Regions from separate parts of the Clostridium sp. CTA-19 genome, predicted to be linked through region 2. Evidence: riboswitches for the same ligand, from Rfam matches in the RefSeq annotation. Region 2 holds a riboswitch; the other holds the start of a gene.
What was found. Region 2 has a riboswitch for cobalamin ahead of ACYUE0_RS09385 (cobyric acid synthase). Riboswitches for the same ligand answer to the same signal wherever they lie in the genome.
Positions count from the first base shown of each region.

Region 1: it holds a riboswitch for cobalamin, as region 2 does, so the genes downstream of both, ACYUE0_RS04150 (YitT family protein) here and ACYUE0_RS09385 (cobyric acid synthase) in region 2, are expected to answer to the same signal.

Region 1 is NZ_BAAABH010000005.1:34,693-42,735, forward strand. Features, by position in the region: gene ACYUE0_RS04125 (FeoA family protein) at 1-51, opposite strand, end outside; gene ACYUE0_RS04130 (DUF1540 domain-containing protein) at 318-482, shown strand; gene ACYUE0_RS04135 (hypothetical protein) at 950-1,216, shown strand; gene ACYUE0_RS04140 (polysaccharide deacetylase family protein) at 1,252-2,124, shown strand; gene ACYUE0_RS04145 (cysteine-rich small domain-containing protein) at 2,208-2,486, opposite strand; gene ACYUE0_RS04150 (YitT family protein) at 2,591-3,448, opposite strand; cobalamin riboswitch at 3,586-3,763, opposite strand; cobalamin riboswitch at 4,371-4,543, opposite strand; gene ACYUE0_RS04155 (proline racemase) at 4,622-5,629, opposite strand; partial or broken gene prdD (proline reductase cluster protein PrdD) at 5,632-6,936, opposite strand; gene prdB (D-proline reductase (dithiol) protein PrdB) at 7,084-7,809, opposite strand; gene ACYUE0_RS04170 (CBO2463/CBO2479 domain-containing protein) at 7,802-8,043, opposite strand, start outside.
Region 2 is NZ_BAAABH010000014.1:30,232-38,274, reverse strand. Features, by position in the region: gene hemC (hydroxymethylbilane synthase) at 1-632, opposite strand, end outside; gene ACYUE0_RS09400 (NAD(P)-dependent oxidoreductase) at 601-1,242, opposite strand; gene ACYUE0_RS09395 (pyridoxal phosphate-dependent aminotransferase) at 1,268-2,353, opposite strand; gene cbiB (adenosylcobinamide-phosphate synthase CbiB) at 2,392-3,369, opposite strand; gene ACYUE0_RS09385 (cobyric acid synthase) at 3,618-5,120, opposite strand; cobalamin riboswitch at 5,335-5,519, opposite strand; gene yfcE (phosphodiesterase) at 5,923-6,468, opposite strand; gene ACYUE0_RS09375 (GNAT family N-acetyltransferase) at 6,574-7,086, opposite strand; gene ACYUE0_RS09370 (hypothetical protein) at 7,357-8,043, opposite strand, start outside.

The DNA.
Region 1 (8,043 bases), on a different contig from region 2:
TACAGTCTCACCTACTTCACATTCACTAAGTTTAAATATTTTATCCTCCATAAACCATTCCCTACCTTTTGTTAATTGATTTTAACATTTGTAATCTCATTACATATTATGTAATTTAATATACATTGGTTCTTAATATATATATTTATATAAAATATGCTATTTAAATGAAATCCGGTATTATTTTTATTATTTTTTTTGGATTTTTACCCACATTTTGATACACATAATATTGCTTATATTGCTCACAATATTACTATAATGATTAAAGATTATAAAATTTCTTTAATCAATAAATTTAGAGGAGGTAATTAATAATGAAACAAAATGAATCAATTGGATGCACTGTAGAACAATGCGAACACCATGCTAAAGACAATAACTATTGTACATTAAACAAAATAGAAGTAGGTACTCATGAAACTAATCCTACTATGCCTGAATGTACTGATTGTAATAGCTTTAAAAAATGTAATCACTAATTAAACTATTTTATAAAATTTTGAAATATAAAATAGCATTTTTAGTATACATTTTTTAATAATTAGTATTTATTACTAATATATTAGTAATATTGATATTAATTATTAAAATTGCATAATGGAAATAAAATCTAAAGATTACCCTTAAAGATATTCATATGAGCTCATATTATACAAATTATAAATTGTTAAAATTTAAAATAATTTTTCATTAAATATTTTTTTTACTATCTAAATAAGATATTTAATAAATCTAATTTATAGCTGTATAATTCAGTTGTTAACAACTTTTTTTAGAAAAGTGGAAGATTTTCTTCTGCTTTTCTATAAATAAAATTATCATTTAAAGTAAATATTTGTCTCTAAAATATTTTTGTAACATTTTTGTAAAAACAAAAGTAAAATATAGGTTTATAATTTAATTTGTAGTGTTATGAAAAAATATTTAGTTAAAAGGAGACATAAAAATGAATGTTTCATATAAAAATACATCTAAATTAAAGAAAAAACGAAACCGTTCTATTCTAATTTTTACTTTAGTAATATTTGTATCTTTTATATCAATTTTTTATTGCAATTATAAATTAAATCAATATAAAGATGAAAATACAAACTTAAAATCTAAAATAAATTCTTTAGATGTAGATATAAACGATTTAAAAAGTAAAAATTCTAAGTTATTAGAACAAAAAAAGGATTTAGAGTCTAAAATTAACTCATTATCAAAGCAATAAAACAGTATATTTAATGGTTATAGGGGGGTAATCTGATGAAAAACAGGACAAGCGTTTTATTTGTAAAAATTTTGCTTATTTTTACAATATTTATTCTCATTTTTACTTTATTTATAAATTCAAAAGCTATATTAGCAAAGTCTAATACTAAAACTTTATCAGCAACTATTGAAAATAAGATGGCTGAAAAAGATAAGTTAGCTAAGGAAAATATTTCCTTAAAGGAAACTGTATCAGAAAAAAAATCTCAATATAATGAAGTTTTATCAAATACTAAGATCGCATATCTAACTTTTGATGATGGGCCATCAAATCATACTTTGAAAATTTTAGATATTTTAGATAAATATAATGTAAAAGCTACTTTCTTTGTTAACTATAAACCGGGAATGGAAAGTATATACAAAAAAATATCTGATAGAGGACATACTTTAGCTAATCATACTGCTTCTCACAGTTATACTAAAATTTATGCTAATAATGAAAGTTTTTTAGGGGATATACAATCTTTAGATGAAAAACTAAAATCTATAACTGGTAAAGAACCATCTAAAATTTTTAGATTTCCTGGTGGTTCTAATAATAGAGTAAATGGTCATACTGATGCTAACTTTATGCCTGGATTATCACAATATATGACTGATCTTGGTTATACTTTTTTTGATTGGAATATAGATTCTATGGACGCAGCTACTTTTAAACAAGATAAAAATGTAATAATCCATAGTATCCTTGATAATACTCCATATGTTAAACAAGCAAATATATTAATGCATGATTTAAATCCTAAAACAACTACTGTAGATGCATTATCTAACGTTATTGAGGGATTAAGAGCTCAAGGTTTTATTATTGAACCTTTAACCCATGATTCAGCAAAAATACAATTTACTCCTGTTAATGAGTAATAATTATAAAAAGTTATAGCCACCAATAAAATTGGTGGCTATAACTTTTTGTAGTACTCTATTTAAATTATTAATGATTATTGCTATTTTTTATATTTTTCCTTTAAAAATTTATCTACTCTCTCATTATTTACAGATACTATTTTATTAAATATATAATCATATCCATTTTTTGAATGTGGTATCATACAATTAGTACAATCCTTTATTCCATTACTCATTACATTATTTCCACCACAATCTTCAAGAAAGTATAATGGACAGTAGCAAAATAAGCAATTGAAATCTTCCTCTTTATTTACCTTGTGACAAGGAAAAAATTCGCAATTTTTGTGTTGAAAAAACTTATAATTCTCACTCATGATATTATCTCCAATCCCATAATTAATATTTAAAATTTACTTTTATTTTAACATTTTATTTCAAATTTATCTAACATTCAAATAATTTTCCAAACGCTTACTGATTATATAGCAGACTTTAAAAAGCCTTTTCCCTGAACTTCCATCGCGTCTGAAACAGAAACTAATGCTCTTTTATCTATACTTTCTATCAATTTTTGTGCATTATTAAGTTCCTTTTCTGAAACCACAGAATAAATAATTTTTCTTTTAACACCAGTATAAGCGCCTTCTCCATAAAAAAACGTAGTACCTCTTCCTAAACTGTCCATAATTGCATTTGATACTTCATTTTCTTTTTCAGTTACTATTATTAATATTTTCTTTTGATTAAAAGCATTTATTATTTTATCTATAACTTTAGATTTTACATACATAAGCATCATTGTGTATAGTGTTAACTCTATATTTGTTATGAAAATTCCTAAAGCCACTATTATTCCATTTAATGCGAAATATAATGAAGATATTTTAATTCCTCTATTTCTTCTTATTATTATTGCTATAATATCTGTTCCACCTTGTGATGCTCCTTGTCTAAATATTATGCCCATACCAATTCCACTTAAAATAGCTCCAAAAAATGTAGCTATAACTACATCATTTACAACAAATCCTTTAAGTAATTTGTCTGTTATAACTAATGCTAATGACATAGATACCATTCCAATAATACTCAAAAAAATAAATTCCCTATCTTTTAAAAATTTATACCCTATAACAAATACCGGTAAATTTATTATAAATACCCAGTATCCTGAAGGAATATCAAGAATATATTGAAGTATAAGAGAAATTCCAGCTATACCTCCACTTAAAAGTCTATTTGGTGAAATAAAAATATTTATTGCTATAGCATAAAGTATACTTCCAAAAATAATTTTAATTATCTTTAAATATATATTGTTATATTTTAAATTCATATCAACATCTCCTAATGAATAACTAAATTTTATATTATTTATATAATTTTTAGCTACCCTTTTCATGTAATCAAATAACAATATACATATGTCATATTAATTTTAATCAATTTTTGACTTCTCCTTCCCTCCGAAAGATTATCATAAGATTGTAGGCAGGTTTCCTGACTTTGTAATCATCCTCATTTAGTCCTTCCCAGTTTTAACCAGTGGATATTCTAAACTTGTCCTACTTACAGTAGCGGGGGCTGTAGTGGATTTTAACCACTTTCCCTTTTACCCTTAAATTAAGGCACCTATAAACCCTATATTTTTTTCTTTATTTTTTTCTTTTAAATTAAACATAGGAGAGAATAAAACATCTCTCCTATAGCTTAAGTGTGTAAATTTAATAAAAGTTAATTTTCTACATATAAGACTTCAGTTAGCTATGTGTCTAAACTAATTTTAAATATAAGCAAATTCTTCACAATTATTATTTTTTAGGTATCTAAAATTTAAACTCTAATGGCAATTAACTGAAACTTATCAAATAGAAATAATTTAAAGTTTATAAAAAATATCTTCGTAAAACAAAGATATAATATAGCATAATCTAAGTAATTGTAACTTATATACATTACTTTTTCCTTTGTAATTCCAAATTATTATTTTATTTTATAAGAACATGTTATCAATTTTTCAATAGTTTATCAAGTCTACTTAAATTTTTATTAAAACTTTAGTAGATAAAGAGTATTTTTTAATATTTAACCTCTATCTACTAAAGTCAGGTAAATAAAAGTAATTTAAGTTATTGGAAATATATAAAAAACCTTCGTAAACTTTACGAAGGTTTATATAACAAATATTAAATAATATATTTAAATTGAATTAAATATACGAATTCAAAGATTGTTACAAATTCTTCCCTCCGAAGTTTTATAAAACAAAGTTCTAGGCAGGTCTCCTGGCTCACGCATCATCCTACACCATCCTTCCCAAAATAATTCAGTGGATACTGGTTCGTCTGCGTTACAGTAGCGGGGGCTGCAGTGGATTTCAACCACTTTCCCTTTTAACTCTTTTTAGAGCACCTATTACACAATATTTACTTTATATTTATAATTATACCACGAAAAAATATTTTTTCAATAGTTAAAATTTTTTTTATTTACTTATTCTTTTACTTTTTTAAGAAAGTTTAAATCCAAATTTAACAGGGTCTGTATCATCAATAACAAAATGATTAAATCCAGTTATATATGCACTCGCAGTTATTTCTGGTATTATACCATTAAAATTATCAACCTTTGTTGTTCCTAATATTCTTCCTTTAAACATAGTTCCTAAAATACTTTCATAGATAAATTCTTCACCCTCTTTTAATAAACCTTTAGCATGAAGCGCTGCCATTTTTGCACTTGTCCCTGTTCCGCAAGGTGATCTGTCTATTTGTCCATCTCCAAATACAACAACATTTTGAAGTGTAGCATTTATGTTTTTTGCTGGTCCATATATTTCTACTAAATCTACAGTTTTTATATGTTTTAACGTAGGATGTTCTATTTTTATAGTTTTGTTTACTATATCTCTAATTTGCAAACCAATGTTTGTAATCTTGGCAGAATTTTTAGGATCTATCTCAATTCCTAAATCAGATGCTTTAACTAAAACAAAAAAACTTCCCCCAAAGGATATATCAACTAATATTTTTCCTATTTCCGGCAATTCTATTTTTATATTTTCTTTATATAAAAATGCTGGTACATTTTCAATAGATGTTTCTATAGCTTTTCCATCTTTAACTTTTACAGTTGCTTTTATTAATCCTGCTGGAGCTTCTAATGTTATATTTGTATATGGTTCCTTGACTTCTACCATACCGGTTTCAACTGCTACTGTGGCAGCACCAATAGAACCATGTCCACACATATTAAGATATCCACCACCATCCATAAATATAATGCCTAAATCAGCTTCTTCTTTAGTTGGCTGAGTTATTATTGATCCAAACATATCTTTATGACCTCTTGGTTCTAACATTATAGCTGTTCTTAAACTATCCATATGTTCTTCTAAATAAGATTTTTTTTCCGGCATAGTTTTTCCTGGTATTTGTGGTACTCCTCCTACTACTATTCTTGTTGGTTCCCCCATTGTATGTGAATCTATAGCTTGAATAGATTTTACTACTTTCATTTTTATTCCTCCATTTTTCTCATTTTCAATTTTAAAAATGCTAATGCTTTCTTAGCATCTAAAGTTGTAACTGTGTTCTCACCTACAACTTCTGTTTCTATACCCTGCTTATTTTTATTGAAATCAACTATTGTATCCATATATTTATTTTTAACCACAAATTGAGCTTGTGTCCCTACAAAACTTAACCCAACAACCGGAATTCCTCTTTTACCTATTTCTTCAACAGTATTGGCAAAGTCTACATGGCTATTTCCCCACCCATCTAAGGATAAAATAACACCATCTGCCCTCATAGCTTCTGCCCAAGTTGCAGCCCTCTTTCCAACAAAAAATTTATCTTTGTTACTTTGAGGTGTTCCTACTATCATAATTCCTAACAAATCTATATCTTTATCATCCGAAACTAACTCCACCAAAGGATCCTTAAAATGATGCTTTGTTGTTTCCTTTGTAGACGGCCCTATTCCCATATTAAAATCACCTCCACAATATAGCTTCTATAAGTTTTAAATTTCACCTTAAACATAAATATATTTTTAGTGCATTGCTCTTAAAGCTCCATCCCTATATTCATTCGGTGTTAATATTATTGGAATGTTTCCCATATCAATTATAGATTTAGCTCCTATAGAACTACATGGTTCATTACCTAATAAAGCTGTATCATACATGGCCCCTTGTCCTGCAACTTGCTTTATTATAACTACTTTTTTGCCCTCTTTATTTACTTTATCGTAATATTCATGTTTTTCATCACAATATCTGCCATTAATATTTTTAAGCAATTCTCTTATATTTTGAATTACTTTATCACAACATTTATGTATTTCTAAAATTGTTTCTCTTTCACTAGCTCTCCCCTTATTTACTACCACATCAAATTGAATAATTATATCATCTATGTCTGGAGTGCCTGCCTTACCAAATACAACTTGTTCATTTAAAATTCCTTCTGAACTTCCAAACTCACCTATTTGAATTCCGTTGTCATCTACCCCATTTATCATAACAGTTACCCCTGTTATAACATGAGTTATTCCTTCTCCTAATTCTCCTAAAACCTTAGTTGCTATAGGATAAAAGTCCATTATAGAATTTACCAATATATTTCTTTCATTCTTATAAATAATATTTAAATCTATGGATTTTATAATTTCCCTATCAAATTCTATATCTTCCATAATATTTTTTCTTATGTATAAAGTTTTATTGTCTATAAATGTTTTGTCATAAAATTTAACTTCTTCAATATGAAAAGCCCTAATTACAAGTTTTCTTAAATTTTTAAATTTATACATAGACATACCTCATAATAATTTTGTTTTTGTTAAAAAATATAAACATAAATATTCAAAAAATTTCATTTTTATAATTTCTTGTAGTATTTTTATATGTGAGAATTCCGATTTTCTATTAATAGAAAATCGGAATTACTATTATAATTTTATTTATTAAACTTTTGCTATATATTCATATGGAAGTGATACTATTTTTCCTGGAGTATCTATTTCAATTAACTTTCTTAAAGTATCTTTTAATATATTTATCTGCATTTCTCTGTTATTTGGTTCACCAGCATTAGCTCCCATTGGAACAAGTGGTGCTACAGCCCTTGGTGTACCAGTTTGTCTTACAACTGGTGGTAATGCAGCTATACAAATCGTAGGAATCCCTGATTCCTCTATCGCTCTCTGTACTAATACAGCTGAACGATGACAAGTTCCTCATCCTGCTGTTAATACTACAGCATCTACCCCTTCTTCTTTTAAGATTTTAGCTATTGCTGGTCCTGTTTCATGAGTAAATTTTTCTTGGTTTCCACCACCACCCATAAAACCTATATGCGTTGGGGCTATTTCCTTTATAAATCCTTCTTCTTTTAACTCCCTTAATCTGTCTATTGGAAACATACAATTTATATCCTTATTTACATCTCCATTATCATATCCACCGTGAGACACCATTAAATCTTCTGTTTTAACATCTCCTGGTACTAATCTATAAGTAAAATCTCCTGCTAGATTGAATCTTTTATCACTTTTTAAATGAACTCCAGCAGCAGTTGCAAAAGCTATCTTCATATCTTTTAGTTCTTTTGTAACTGGTGTCCATACTGGTGTTGGTGTTATTGGCACAAATATTTCTGATTGTAAATTATTCACAACAGTACTAACCATTTTGTGTTCCATCCTTTCTTTCTCTCTTCATTAAATTGCTTACATATTTATCATTTGGTTCTTCTTTTAAAACTTCTGGAAAACTCATTTTAAATCCTACTTCTTGGCCTAATTTTAGAGGATAATCAGTTATAAGCATTCTCATTGGAATTTTCATATATCCAAGTCTACCTTTTAAATCCATTGCAACACATCCATCATGTATTTCAACTATTATGCCTTGCATTTCTATAA
Region 2 (8,043 bases):
AATACTTCTTTATTATCTAAATTCTTAGCTATCTCTATGGCTAAAGCTCCTTGTGCTACAGCTGGAACCATATCATTTGGATCAAAATAATCTGTTATTATATTTTCCATTCCTAATCTTTTAAGCCCTGCAGCTGCTAATATAATACCGTCCAAATTTTCTTTTTCTATTTTTTCTATTCTTGTTTGAACATTTCCCCTTATAGGCACTATATCAATATCTGGTCTTAATATTTTTAATTGAGTTGCCCTTCTTTTGCTACTAGTTCCAACTCTAGCTCCTATTTTTAAATCTTTAAATTTAACACCTTTTAAAGACACAAAAGCATCTCTAACATCTTCACGACACGGTGTAGCTGCTATTTCAAATCCTTCTGGTAATTCATAAGGCATGTCCTTCATACTATGTACTGCTGCATCTGCAAGTCTTTCAATCATCAAAACTTCTAGTTCTTTTATAAATAAACCCTTTCCCCCTATTTTATCTAAAGTTACATCTAATCTTCTGTCACCTAAAGTATCCGTTAGCACTTTTTCACTTTTTATCCCATGTTTTTTTTCTAAGAGCTCCATTACATATTCTGTTTGTACCTGTGCCAATTTACTTTTTCTTGTTGCTAATTTCAAGGTTATTACCTCCATAAAATAAATTTAAAATTTCTTCTCCATATCCTTTGTTGAAAAAATATAAAAAGTCCTTTGAAGCTATAAAATTCATAACTTCCTTTTTCTTGTTTATATCTTTTATAGAATTTCTTATTTTTACAGTAAATTCTATATAATTGTCATACTCCATTAATTTTTCCCTTAATATATCCTTCATAAATAAAGTTGTTTTAGGACTTTTTCCTTTAGTTTGAAGGGCAAAAGTCATATTTTCTGTCTCACCTATAACTGGCATCGTACAAAGACTTTTACTAACTTCTGTAGTATCTATATAAAACTTAAAGTTCTCCTCACAATCATGCCTTATTTTGTCATTTAATTCTTTATCTCCAGTAGCTATAACTACTATATGGGCCTTATTTATTAACTCATCATTATACTCTTCATTGCTTAGTTCAAAGTTTTTTTCGCTATTGTAATTTATAATATCTTTACAAAACTCTTTAGATACTACTTTTACACTAGCGCCCTTCTCTGTAAAAGATTTCAGTTTTATAAAACCGGCCTTACCTCCACCTATTATTAATACCTTTAAGCTGTTTGTTCTAAGTGACAAATATGCTACATTACCTTTCAACAACATCACCTTATTTTTTTGTAATTTACAAACTATTTATAGCTTCTAATAGCTTTAAATTTAATTTTCTATCTTTTATTGCAACTCTCACAAATTCTTCATTTAAGCCTTTATAATTATCACATTTCCTAATTATTATCCCTTTTTCTTTTAATTTTTCATAAAATTTATGACAATTTATATCTTTTAATTTAAGTAATATGTAGTTTCCATAAGTATTATACACCCTATTTACAAATTTTGTTTTCTCTAATTCTTCTAACATTAATTTTCTTTCTATTTTTATCCAATCTATAGACTCTAATATGTATTTTTTATCTTTTAAGCCATATTTAACTGCTACTTCTGCAAAACAGTTTATATTCCATGGATTTTGCATAAGGTTAAAATAATTTATGATTTTTTCATTTGTAGTCAATGCAAAACCAAACCTCACTCCTGGTAACCCATAAAATTTTGTTATAGCTCGTATGATTACTAAACATTTATACTTATTAATTAAATCTACAAAACTTAAATTTAAATTTAATGTGAATTCAATAAATGCCTCATCTATTAAAATTATTTTATTATTTAATTCACAGTAATTTAAAATAGTTTTAAATTTTTCTTTATCAATTACACATCCATTAGGATTATTCGGATTACCTATTATTAATCCTTCACTACCTTTAACCTTATCTAATATATCCTCATAATCATATGTAAAGTCTTCTTTTAGATATGAATACTTTATATCTACACCATGTTTTATTGCATTATCTTCATATTCAACAAATGATGGAACTATTATTGTTATAGACTTTAAAGCTCCTATAGCTAAATCTAAAATTTCTGATGCTCCATTTCCTAATAATACATTATCATGTGTCACTTTAATTTCTCTTTTTTCCATTCCAAAATACTCATATGATTCACTTACATAATCTATTATGTTATCTTTTAAAATTCTATATTTTATATCTGGATATACATTAAGCATATCTACTGCTTCACTAATATTGTTTATAATTGAATTTGGAACCCCTAAAGGATTTATATTAGAACTAAAATCTATTAATTTTTTCCCCTTTAATATTCCATCACTATATATGTCTCCTCCATGTTTCAAAAGTAACACCTCACCTTTGTCAATTTATCATTAGTTTATTAAATTAAACTTCTATATATTATTAAAGCTAAAATCATTATTAAAACAAATAAAATCTCACTTGCATACATAAGTTTAACTGACTTTTTTATATGTTTATAATCTAACTTTGTTATATCATCACCGATGGTTGGTTTATAAGTGACTTGTCCGAAATACACATTTGTTCCACCTAATTGAACTTTTAAAGCTCCTGCTGTAGCAGCTTCTGGATATGCACAGTTGGGACTTTTATGATTTTTTCTATCTCTTATCATTATTTTGAAACTTTCTGTTATACTTCCATTTACTACAAAAGCAGATAAACACATAAGAACCCCTGTTATTCTAGCCGGAATATAATTAAATATATCATCTACATTAGCAGGAAAAAATCCTATATTTTTATATTTTTCATTTAAATATCCTACCATAGAGTCCATTGTGTTTACACCTTTATACATCATTGCAAGCGGTGCCCCTCCAATAAGCGCATAAAATATAGGTGCTATTATTCCATCAGATGCATTTTCAGCAACAGTTTCTACATCTGCTCTTATTATCTCATGGGCTGCTAGTTCCTTTGTATCTCTACCAACTATGTAAGAAAGTTTTACTCTTGCATCTTCTATGTCCTCTTTTTTTAATGAATTATATACTTCCATTGCTGCATTATCTAAACTTTTAGCTGCAATAGTCGTCCAAATTATTATTACATTTAATATGTGAAAAATAACTTTATTTATAAGTGCAAATCTTAATAATATATATGGTATACAGTAAGTCAACATACAAACTATAACTACCATTAATGCTCCTGCTCTTTTTAATTTATAATTATTTTCAAATTTACTTCTAAGTTTTTTTTCAATAATATTTATAAGTTTTCCTATATAAATTATTGGGTGTGGAATCCAATTTGGATCTCCTAATATAAAATCTATAATTATAGCTATAAATATATATATAATATTTTGTTTCAAATCAAAATTAAACATATTTTCACCTCCCTAGAAAAATAATTCTATATAATTTTCTTAGGTTAATTAAGAATTAAGATTAACCCTTACAACTCATTTTTTGATGATTCTAAATGTTTTGTGTAATATCTATTTATATATTTAAAATTCATAACATACAAGTAATAATTTCTTAATTCTTAATTCCTAAGCACTGATTATTTTAATTTAAGAATACGTTTAAATATCATATTCTTTAAGAACAGTTTAAAATGAGTAATCAGTTCCTATTTTTTTAAACCAACTATTTCGTATACTTTATCCATATCTAAAGAACTTCTTACTAAATCAGCTAGTCTATCAAGCTCTTTTTCTCTAAGATTTTCATATGGTTGTGCTTTTTTGCATTCTATGCCTTTTTTACTTCTTAATTCATTAATTATAACTTCTCTAAAATCTATATTATCAAATACTCCATGAAGATAAGTTCCTATTACAGTTCTTTCTTTATTAATAACGCCATCAATATGATCACATTTTTCACCATTTTCTTTTGTTATTCTAAATAATGGATCTGCATTTTCGCCTAATTCTGATACTCCCATATGAATTTCATATCCATAAACATTTATATCTTCTTTTGTTGTATTAAATAAATCTTTATTGATTACAGTTCCTTCTACCCTAGTAGTTACTTTTTTATTTTCAAAAACTGTTTCAATATCTAAAAGACCTAACCCTTCTGTTTCTAAATTATTACTTTCAACTTTATATGGATCTTTTATTTTTTTGCCTAGCATTTGGTATCCACCACATATACCTATAACATTTCCTTTTTTACTATATTCTTTTATTTTGTCAAATAATCCACTTGTTTTTAGAACATTTAAGTCCTCTATGGTATTTTTTGTACCTGGTATAATTAACAAATCAGGATTTTTAAATTCTTCTAAAGATGTTATATATCTAACGGAAACATCTTCTTCAATTTTAAGTGCATCTAAATCAGTAAAATTAGATACTCTTGGAAGTTTTATAACTGCTATATCTATTTTATCTGTAATATTTTTATTTAATTCTACTGCACCATCTTCATCTTCTAAAGCTAATGTAAAATGTGGAACAACCCCCAAGCATTGTTTTTTAGATATATCTTCAAGCATATCTATTCCTGGTTTTAATATATCTACGTCACCTCTAAATTTATTAATTACAGTTCCTTTAACTCTTTCTTTCTCATTATCTTCTAAAAGCATTAATGTTCCCACTAAAGATGCAAATACTCCACCTTTATCAATATCTCCAACTAAGATTACAGGAGCATCTACAAGTTCTGCCATTCCCATATTAACTATATCTCTGTCTCTTAAGTTAATCTCTGCTGGACTTCCTGCACCTTCCATAACAATTATGTCAAACTTTTTTTCTAATTCATCAAATTGATTTTTTAACATATCTCTAAATTTTAATTTAAGATTATGATATTCCATAGCAGAGCTATTTCCATAAACTTCACCATTAACAATTATTTGACACTTTTGATCACTAGTTGGTTTTAACAAAATAGGATTCATATATGCTTCTGGTTCTAATCCTGATGCATACGCTTGAAGTACTTGCGCTCTCCCCATTTCCTTTCCATCTAATGTTATGTACGAGTTTAAAGACATATTCTGTGCCTTGTAAGGACACACCTTATACCCATCTTGAGTAAATATCCTACAAAGTGCCGTAACTAAAATACTTTTTCCAACAGAAGACGCTGTTCCTTGTACCATTATTTTTGCCATCTTAAAAACACCCTTTCCAACTACAATTATTTCTAAAATCAAAATATAATATATAGTTTCAATTAATTGAAAAAACTATAATTTATAATTTAAATTTCATATTGAATTTTCTTAAAAATCACAAAATAAAAATAGATGCACCTGAAAGGGTGCATCTATTTGTTGTAAATAAACTATTTGAAATTTAAACAAAATAAATAGTCCTTTCCCTCCGAAAGCTTTTTAAAATTAGGCAGGTCTCCTGGCTCATGAATCATCCTTCTCTTTGCCTTCCCCTCTTATTTTTAAAAAAGTGGCAATTTTAAAGAGTTGTCATCAATTACAGTAGCGGGGGCTGCTGTGGAATTTAACCACATTCCCTTTTCACTTATTCTAAGCACCTAACTTGTTCTATATTCTTTTTAAATTAAATTACTTGTAAATTTTTTATCAGTTATTTTCGACTTATTTCAATTATGATTATAAAATTAAACAAACTCTATGTCAAGTTTTATCAAAAATTAATGAACTTTGGTATATTTCATTAATTTTAGAAATATATCAAGATTCAATATATCAACAATGAAATTATTAGCAATTTTAAATATAATCTATAAAATTAACTTCTTAGTTTATGCATTTAAAATTCTAATATAAAAAAGTTGTATAATATTAAAACTCAACTTTAATTTGAAAATATATTATAGAGTAAATCTTTATACAGTTTACAAATAAGTTATAATTTAATTAAATAATTCAATTTAAAAAGTTGTTTTTAAAAAGAAAGTAATCCATTTAAAAACAACTTTATCATTATAATTATTTATATAATTTTTAGTTCTTTTATTATATCTCCATTTAATTTTTTTATATAAAAAATACCCTTATCTAAAATCCCATAACTATTAGGACTATCTTTTTTCGGATATGCTACTGAACCTGGATTCAATATATATATACCATCTTCTTTCTTTGCTACTGGTACATGGGTATGTCCATATACTAACACATCACCATTACATATATTAGGATGTTTTTCTTCATCATAAATATGTCCATGGGTTAAGAAAAATCTTTTATTATCATATAAAATGGTGCTATAATCCATCATACAGGGATATTTAAGCAACATTTGATCCACATCTGCATCACAATTTCCTCTTACACTTATTATTCTATTGCTATAATTATTAAGTAGCTTTGCAACTTCTTTAGGATTGTATTCCTCTGGCAATGGATTTCTTGGTCCGTGGTATAAAACATCTCCTAATATTATTATATAATCAGCATTTTCTTTTATAAAAGCATCAATTGCTAATTTACAATATTTAAGAGATCCATGAATATCAGATATAAAAAATAACTTCATAAACATTTTGTTTAGCACCCTAGTTATAACTATAAAACTACATTTACTAAACAAAACACCTCACTTTCTTTAGTTTATTACCTCTTTATTATAATAGCTACTACTTTATTGCTCCACCATTTTATTAAAATTTTCTTTTGTCATTCTAAATAATACTTCTTTTCCCTTTTCTTCAAGCACTTCAAATTTCCATGTTTTAAGAGCTTCTATTCCATTTTCATTAGCAACGGTGTCAAAAATAACTTCCCCACCATAACTATTAAAATAATATTCTAATAATAGCATAACTGCCTCATTGCCATAATTATTCCCTCTATATTTATTTTCAACTTTAACATTTAAATCAGCAGTTTTAGTATTTCTATCATATCCATGAAAACTCACTTCCCCAATAGGTGTGTTTTCCATATTATATATTAAACAATAAAAATTCTTTCCGTTTCCAGGGTCAACCATTCTTTTGTACCAATTCTCCCATTTATATTCACTATAATGAATTGCGCCTCCCACATCTCTCATTGTATCTTCATCGCTCCAAAGCTTTTTTATATAATCAATTTCTTCAAAGTCAGGCTTTCTTATATAAACTAAATTGCCTCTTTTTACAAATTTATCCATAAGAATGTCCCCCTTAATTATTTTTTTAAAGTATGTATATCTAAATACTTTATATATACTTTTTCAAATTATATTTACATAACCTACATCATAAAAGAATATACTTTCTCTTTTACATATGAAAAACTCATCATATTAATTAATATTATACTTTTGTACATTATAACTTATTTATATATTATCAAACTTTTCATTTTAACGCTAATATTTTAAATTTTTTTAATTTTAAATATCAAAAAATAAAGGGCTTTCGCCCTTTTCAAAAAATCATTATTTTGTTTCACTTTCTTTTATAAAATCATCTAATTTTTTTTCTTCTTTATCTTTTATAAGTAAAGCGATAACTTCTTTTATAACTTCATCTTTTTCTTCTTCTGTGTTCTCATTATTAATTTGAACTTTTTCTATATACAATTCATATTCCCATATATTCTCATTTTTTTCATCTTTTTCTATAATTTTGTAAAAATCTTTTTCTTTATATTTCACTTCTTCTATAATTATATTTTTCTCGTCTTTAATCCAATTTAATTTTTTTATTTTTTCTAAAGACTCACTGATTTCTTTTCTATTTTTTAAATACTCACTTTTATTTTTTTCAATATTTTCTTTTTCCTTTAATAAATCAGAATCCTCTTTATTTAGTAAAAAACCTTTTTCTAGTTCAACTATAGCATTTTCTATATCACCTAAAGATAATAATTCATTACATTTCTTTAATGACCATTCTTTAGATTTGGCACTCATTTTTTCAGCCATAGTTTGAGCTTCATTATACTGTTTATAATTTGAAGTTACTTTTTCAAACTCCTCTTTTGCTTTTACAAAGTCTTTTTTATCATAAGCTTCCAATCCATTTTTATAATGATTATAGTCCTCAACATAAAACTGCATTTTAGTATACTCTTCTTTGACTTTTTCTGACTTTTCAGAATAAAATTCAAAATAGCTTAACTC